2 regions of the Bacillus haynesii genome follow, and region 1 is predicted to be linked to the other one. Evidence: a T-box and tRNA genes for the amino acid it is inferred to sense, from the RefSeq annotation. Region 1 holds a T-box; the other holds one or more tRNA genes.
The links. A T-box is a leader RNA that pairs with one kind of tRNA and senses whether it is charged. The one in region 1 lies ahead of ileS (isoleucine--tRNA ligase), so its partner is inferred to be a tRNA-Ile.
Positions count from the first base shown of each region.

Region 1 (4,067 bases):
GCGGGAACAGGTGATCCTGCAATCTGTCATCGGTCATTCAGACGACGTGAGGCTTGAATTTTTCGGAGGCTTCCCTGAGGCCGAACGAAAGAGGGCTGTGCTGTTCCCCGAATATACCGAGCCGTCTGCCGAAGATTTTCAGCTTCAAGGCTGGGAAGTCATCTATCCGCAAAAATTTGCCTCCATCGAGCATCGCGAGCTTCTCGGCTCATTGATGGGCATCGGATTGAAGCGTCAAAAGTTCGGCGACCTGATCTTTTCGGACGGGACATGGCAGTTTATCTGTTCGGAAGAAGTCGCTGATTTTGTTTTTACCCAGCTGACACAAATCGGGAAGGTGAAAGTTTCCCTTGAAAAAATTCCGCTTTCAAAGCTTAAAGTACCGGAGCAGGATGTCGAAATAAGGGATGATACGGTTTCATCTTTGAGGCTTGATGCGATTTGCTCGTCAATGAGCAGGCAATCCCGACAGAAAGCACAGGTTCTCGTGAAAAACGGCCTCGTGAAAGTGAACTGGAAAGTCATCGAAGACCCTTCATATGCACTGGCGGAAGGGGATATGGTTTCGATCCGGGGGTTTGGCCGCTTCAGGATGAAAAACATTGACGGCAAAACGAAAAAGGGCAAATGGAGATTGACGTTTGAAAAACAAAAATGACGAGTTTTAACAGTTTTTTCTCCGCCCGGTCGAATTTTGCTTTATAATGTTGACTAGGACAAGTGTACATAAAGAAAAATAATGGAGGTGGGCAGCATGCCTTTGACGCCAAATGACATTCATAATAAAACATTTACGAAAGCGTTCCGCGGCTATGATGAAGATGAAGTGAACGAGTTCCTGGCCCAGGTGAGAAAGGATTATGAGATCATTCTGCGCAAAAAAAATGAGCTTGAAACAAAAGTGAACGAGCTTGACGAGCGTCTCGGCCATTTTTCGACGATCGAAGAGACGTTGAATAAATCGATCCTTGTCGCACAGGAAGCAGCAGAAGACGTAAAGCGCAATTCCGAGAAAGAAGCGAAGCTCATCGTCCGTGAAGCTGAGAAAAACGCTGACCGGATCATTAATGAGTCCCTTTCAAAATCGAGAAAAATCGCGATGGAAATCGAAGAGCTGAAAAAGCAGTCAAAAGTGTTCAGAACCCGTTTCCAAATGCTGATCGAAGCGCAGCTTGACCTGTTGAAAAACGATGACTGGGATCATTTGCTTGAATACGAAGTAGACGCAGTAATGGATGAAAAGGAATAGAATTTCGTTTGCAATCTTGACATATCGTCATCCGTTCGCATATAATACGTTCATAAATTGAGTGAAAAACGTTTGAGAGGGACAGACATTGATTCCTGAAAACAATGAAAGCGACCCGGGGGTGGTGTAAGCCCGGGATTGTTGGAATCGTTGTGTATCAGCCCTCAAGTTTCCTTTCTGAACCGTCCAGTAGGAAAGGACGTCCCATCACGTTACGATGTTTGAGCGGATAAGCCGAATCGGCTTGTCTAAAAGGGTGGTACCGCGAGATCAAAGCCTTCTCGTCCCTTATGGGATGAAAAGGCTTTTTTTGTTTTAGAAAAGATGTTTTGGAGGAATGGTAATGGATTATAAAGACACGCTCTTAATGCCGAAAACAGATTTTCCGATGAGAGGAAACTTGCCGAACCGTGAACCTGAAATCCAGGGGAAATGGGAAGATATGGACATTTACAGCCTCGTTCAGAAACGAACCGAAGGCCGGCCGATGTTCGTGCTTCATGACGGACCTCCGTATGCGAACGGCGATATTCATATGGGCCATGCGCTTAACAAAGTACTGAAGGACTTCATCGTCCGTTCGAGATCGATGAGCGGCTATCATGCACCGTACGTTCCGGGCTGGGACACACACGGCTTGCCGATTGAAACGGCGCTCACGAAAAACAAAAAAGTGAAGCGTAAAGAAATGACAGTAGCCGAATTCCGCAAGCTTTGCGAAGAATATGCATGGCAGCAAATCGAAGGTCAAAAGACGCAATTTAAGCGTCTCGGTGTCAGAGGAGATTGGGAAAACCCATACGTGACGCTAAAGCCTGAGTTTGAAGCGCAGCAAATTAAAGTATTCGGCGAAATGGCGAAAAAAGGTTATATTTACAAAGGGAAGAAGCCGGTTTACTGGTCCCCTTCAAGCGAATCAGCTCTGGCTGAAGCTGAAATCGAGTACCATGATAAACGCTCGCCGTCTATCTATGTTGCATTTGATGTAAAAGATGGAAAAGGTGTATTGAAAAACGGCGAAAAAATCATCATCTGGACGACAACGCCATGGACGATCCCGGCCAACCTCGGCATCGCCGTACACCCTGAATTGGAATACAGCGTCGTTGCTGCCGGAGGCGGGCGCTACGTGATGGCAAGCGCATTGATTGAAAGCGTGGCAAAAGCGATCGGCTTTGAAGATCATGAAGTTGTTCAGACCGTTAAAGGAAAAGACCTGGAACATATTGTTGCGGTTCATCCTTTATATGGAAGAGATTCGCTTGTCATGCTCGGTGAACACGTAACAACAGATGCCGGTACAGGCTGCGTTCATACCGCTCCGGGACACGGAGAAGACGACTTTATCATCGGTCAGAAATACGGACTTGACGTGCTTTGCCCAGTTGATGAAAAAGGACATATGACGAGCGAAGCCCCTGGTTTTGAAGGACTGTTTTACGATCAGGCCAACAAGCCGATTACAGAACAGCTCGAAGAAAAAGGCGCTTTGCTGAAGCTCGATTTCATCACACACTCCTATCCGCACGACTGGAGAACGAAAAAACCGACCATTTTCCGTGCGACCGCCCAATGGTTCGCTTCTATCAAAGACTTTAGAGACGAGCTTCTTGACGCGGTAAAAGAAACAAAATGGGTGCCTGAATGGGGCGAAACGCGCCTCTACAATATGATCCGCGACCGCGGTGACTGGTGTATTTCAAGACAGCGCGCATGGGGCGTGCCGATTCCGGTATTTTATGCCGAAAACGGGGAGCCGATCATCACGGATGAAACGATCGACCACGTTTCTGAACTATTCAGGAAGCACGGTTCGAACATTTGGTTTGAAAAAGAAGCGAATGAACTGCTTCCGGAAGGCTTTACACACCCGGGAAGCCCGAACGGCAAGTTCACAAAAGAACAGGACATCATGGACGTCTGGTTTGATTCAGGATCGTCACATCAGGCCGTACTGGAAGAACGTGATGATCTTGTAAGACCTGCGGACTTGTATCTTGAAGGATCTGACCAATACCGCGGCTGGTTTAACTCATCGATTTCGACAGCGGTTGCCGTAACGGGTAAAGCACCTTATAAAGGCGTGCTGTCACACGGTTTTGCCCTTGACGGAGAAGGCCGCAAAATGAGTAAATCGCTCGGCAATGTCGTTGTACCGGCAAAAATCATGAACCAGTTTGGGGCCGATATTTTAAGGCTGTGGGTTGCGTCTGTCGACTATCAAGCAGATGTCCGCGTGTCTGACGCGATCTTAAAACAAGTCGCAGAAGTGTACCGGAAGATTCGCAACACGTTCCGTTTCCTTCACGGAAACATTGCCGATTTTGACCCGGCGAATGATGCAATCGCTGTGGAAGATCTTCGCGAAGTCGATCAGTACATTTTGATCAAGCTGAACAGCCTCATTGAAAAAGTCAAAAAAGCGTATGAAGAATACGATTTTGCGGTCATTTACCATGCTGTCCACAACTTCTGTGCGATCGAGCTCAGCTCATTCTATATGGATTTTGCTAAAGACGTCGTTTATATTGAACACGCCGATCATAAAGACCGCCGCAGCATGCAGACCGTTTTTTACGAAACGCTGCTTGCGCTTGTCAAGCTGATTGCGCCGATCCTGCCGCATACTGCTGACGAAATGTGGAACCACTTCACATTCGTATCGGAAAAAAGCGTGCAGCTTACCGATATGCCGGAAACAAGAGACATTCCGAATGCAAAAGAGACGGAAGCGAAGTTCGACAGCTTCATGAAGCTTCGCGACGATGTTCTTAAAGCGCTTGAAACTGCGCGGAATGAAAAGATCATCGGAAAATCT
Region 1 covers NZ_CP059494.1:1,384,815-1,388,881, reverse strand. The annotation lists gene H2R00_RS06815 (YlmH family RNA-binding protein) at 1-658, shown strand, start outside; gene H2R00_RS06810 (DivIVA domain-containing protein) at 755-1,249, shown strand; T-box leader at 1,312-1,541, shown strand; gene ileS (isoleucine--tRNA ligase) at 1,593-4,067, shown strand, end outside.

Region 2 (4,067 bases), 1.6 Mb from region 1:
TCCAAGACTCTTACCTTGAGGCTAGCCCTAAAGCTATTTCGGAGAGAACCAGCTATCTCCAGGTTCGATTGGCATTTCACCCCTACCCACCTCATCCCCGCACTTTTCAACGTGCGTGGGTTCGGGCCTCCATTCAGTGTTACCTGAACTTCACCCTGGACATGGGTAGATCACCTGGTTTCGGGTCTACGACCACGTACTCATGCGCCCTATTCAGACTCGCTTTCGCTGCGGCTCCGTCTTTTCAAACTTAACCTTGCACGGGATCGTAACTCGCCGGTTCATTCTACAAAAGGCACGCCATCACCCGTTAACGGGCTCTGACTACTTGTAGGCACACGGTTTCAGGATCTCTTTCACTCCCTTCCGGGGTGCTTTTCACCTTTCCCTCACGGTACTGGTTCACTATCGGTCACTAGGGAGTATTTAGCCTTGGGAGATGGTCCTCCCGGATTCCGACGGAATTTCACGTGTTCCGCCGTACTCAGGATCCACTCAGGAGAGAACGAAGTTTTGACTACAGGGCTGTTACCTCCTATGGCGGGCCTTTCCAGACCTCTTCATCTACCTCGTTCTTTTGTAACTCCGTACAGAGTGTCCTACAACCCCAAGAGGCAAGCCTCTTGGTTTGGGCTAATCCCGTTTCGCTCGCCGCTACTCAGGGAATCGCATTTGCTTTCTCTTCCTCCGGGTACTTAGATGTTTCAGTTCCCCGGGTCTGCCTTCTCATATCCTATGAATTCAGATATGGATACTGCTCCATTACGAGCAGTGGGTTTCCCCATTCGGAAATCTCCGGATCAAAGCTTGCTTACAGCTCCCCGAAGCATATCGGTGTTCGTCCCGTCCTTCATCGGCTCCTAGTGCCAAGGCATCCACCGTGCGCCCTTTCTAACTTAACCGTTAAAAAGAATCACTACGTGATATCTTGCATTACAATTGAATGTGAATGTCTACTTTCGTTATCTAGTTTTCAAAGAACACGTTGGTGGAGCCTAGCGGGATCGAACCGCTGACCTCCTGCGTGCAAAGCAGGCGCTCTCCCAGCTGAGCTAAGGCCCCGTGTATAAAGATGGTGGGCCTGAGTGGACTCGAACCACCGACCTCACGCTTATCAGGCGTGCGCTCTAACCAGCTGAGCTACAGGCCCATCTTTTGATTCATATGAAGGAAGTTCCTTCAAAACTAAACAAGATCTAAACGCACCTGTCTATAAGACCGCAAGGTCTTATATTCCGTATAATATCCTTAGAAAGGAGGTGATCCAGCCGCACCTTCCGATACGGCTACCTTGTTACGACTTCACCCCAATCATCTGTCCCACCTTCGGCGGCTGGCTCCAAAAGGTTACCTCACCGACTTCGGGTGTTACAAACTCTCGTGGTGTGACGGGCGGTGTGTACAAGGCCCGGGAACGTATTCACCGCGGCATGCTGATCCGCGATTACTAGCGATTCCAGCTTCACGCAGTCGAGTTGCAGACTGCGATCCGAACTGAGAACAGATTTGTGGGATTGGCTTAGCCTCGCGGCTTCGCTGCCCTTTGTTCTGCCCATTGTAGCACGTGTGTAGCCCAGGTCATAAGGGGCATGATGATTTGACGTCATCCCCACCTTCCTCCGGTTTGTCACCGGCAGTCACCTTAGAGTGCCCAACTGAATGCTGGCAACTAAGATCAAGGGTTGCGCTCGTTGCGGGACTTAACCCAACATCTCACGACACGAGCTGACGACAACCATGCACCACCTGTCACTCTGCCCCGAAGAAGCCCTATCTCTAGGGTTGTCAGAGGATGTCAAGACCTGGTAAGGTTCTTCGCGTTGCTTCGAATTAAACCACATGCTCCACCGCTTGTGCGGGCCCCCGTCAATTCCTTTGAGTTTCAGTCTTGCGACCGTACTCCCCAGGCGGAGTGCTTAATGCGTTTGCTGCAGCACTAAAGGGCGGAAACCCTCTAACACTTAGCACTCATCGTTTACGGCGTGGACTACCAGGGTATCTAATCCTGTTCGCTCCCCACGCTTTCGCGCCTCAGCGTCAGTTACAGACCAGAGAGTCGCCTTCGCCACTGGTGTTCCTCCACATCTCTACGCATTTCACCGCTACACGTGGAATTCCACTCTCCTCTTCTGCACTCAAGTTCCCAGTTTCCAATGACCCTCCCCGGTTGAGCCGGGGGCTTTCACATCAGACTTAAGAAACCGCCTGCGCGCGCTTTACGCCCAATAATTCCGGACAACGCTTGCCACCTACGTATTACCGCGGCTGCTGGCACGTAGTTAGCCGTGGCTTTCTGGTTAGGTACCGTCAAGGTACCGCCCTATTCGAACGATACTTGTTCTTCCCTAACAACAGAGTTTTACGATCCGAAAACCTTCATCACTCACGCGGCGTTGCTCCGTCAGACTTTCGTCCATTGCGGAAGATTCCCTACTGCTGCCTCCGTAGGAGTCTGGGCCGTGTCTCAGTCCCAGTGTGGCCGATCACCCTCTCAGGTCGGCTACGCATCGTTGCCTTGGTGAGCCGTTACCTCACCAACTAGCTAATGCGCCGCGGGTCCATCTGTAAGTGGTAGCTAAAAGCCACCTTTTATAATTGAACCATGCGGTTCAATCAAGCATCCGGTATTAGCCCCGGTTTCCCGGAGTTATCCCAGTCTTACAGGCAGGTTACCCACGTGTTACTCACCCGTCCGCCGCTGACCTAAGGGAGCAAGCTCCCGTCGGTCCGCTCGACTTGCATGTATTAGGCACGCCGCCAGCGTTCGTCCTGAGCCAGGATCAAACTCTCCATGAAGTTTGATAATGACTACGCACATTCGCATGTGCGATTTATTTAATGAATTAACAGGTACGTTTTGTCTTGTTTAGTTTTCAAAGAACTTCGTTGCCGCTCTCAAAGCGACCACTTAAATATAACATTTATGAGACAAGCGGTCAATACTTTTTTTGAAAAAGTTTTTGTTGTTGCTTTTATAAGCGACCAAAAGAAATTATAGCACATTATGCTTCTGATGAAAAGGTTATATTTGAAAGATTGAATAGAAAAACATGCAGCCAAATGGCTGCATGTTTTTATGATTCGTCCGCTTCCTGTTCTTGTTCTTCTGTATCGTTCTCTTCATCTTTTTCAACTAAAGCGACAGTCGCGACATGCTCTTGTTCACCTAAGCGGATAAGGCGCACACCCTGAGTGACGCGGCCGGTCGTAGAAATATCTTTAATATCCATCCGAATGATCACGCCGCTTGCTGTGATGATCATTAAATCTTCTTCTCCTGTTGTTGCTTTCACTGTAACAAGAGATCCGTTATTTTCTGTAATTTTGCAGGTTTTCAGCCCTTTTCCTCCACGGCTTTGAACCCTGTATTCTGAAGCTGGCGTCAGTTTTCCGTAGCCCTTTTCAGTTACGATTAGTACGTGAGAATCCTCTTCCAAAATCTCCATGCCGACGACAACATCGTCATCTGTCAGAGTGATGCCCTTAACGCCGGCTGCTGTTCTTCCCATTTGCCTTACATCTGTTTCAGGGAAACGGATCAGCAAACCGTTCTTCGTGCCGATAATAATTTGTTTATTACCATCCGTCAGGCGGACAGCCATCAATTCATCCTCATCGCGGAGGCTTAAGGCGATCAATCCGTTATTGCGGATATTCGCGAATTGGGAAAGCGGCGTGCGTTTTGATATTCCGTGTTTTGTCGTGAAGAACAAATAAGAATCGTCATCAAATTCGCTTACCGGAATAATCGCGTTGATCCATTCTCCTTTTTCCACTTCAAGCAGGTTAATAATCGGAATTCCCTTTGCTGTCCGTCCGAATTCAGGGATCTCATATCCTTTCGCACGGTACACCTTCCCTTTATTCGAGAAGAAGAGAATGGTGTCATGGGTGGATGTCGATATCAGGTGTTCAACGAAGTCGTCTTCATTTGTCCCCATGCCCTGAATGCCTTTTCCGCCCCGTTTTTGGCTGCGGTAAGTGGAAGAAGGCAGACGTTTGATATATCCGTTATGGGTTAAAGTCACAACGATATTCTCACGTGTGATGAGATCTTCATCCTCAAT
Region 2 covers NZ_CP059494.1:3,029,720-3,033,786, forward strand. The annotation lists rRNA gene H2R00_RS15035 (23S ribosomal RNA) at 1-902, opposite strand, end outside; tRNA gene H2R00_RS15040 (tRNA-Ala) at 987-1,062, opposite strand; tRNA gene H2R00_RS15045 (tRNA-Ile) at 1,074-1,150, opposite strand; rRNA gene H2R00_RS15050 (16S ribosomal RNA) at 1,253-2,796, opposite strand; gene gyrA (DNA gyrase subunit A) at 3,075-4,067, opposite strand, start outside.
Region 2: it has a tRNA-Ile gene. The T-box ahead of ileS (isoleucine--tRNA ligase) is inferred to sense a tRNA for this amino acid. The anticodon was not compared.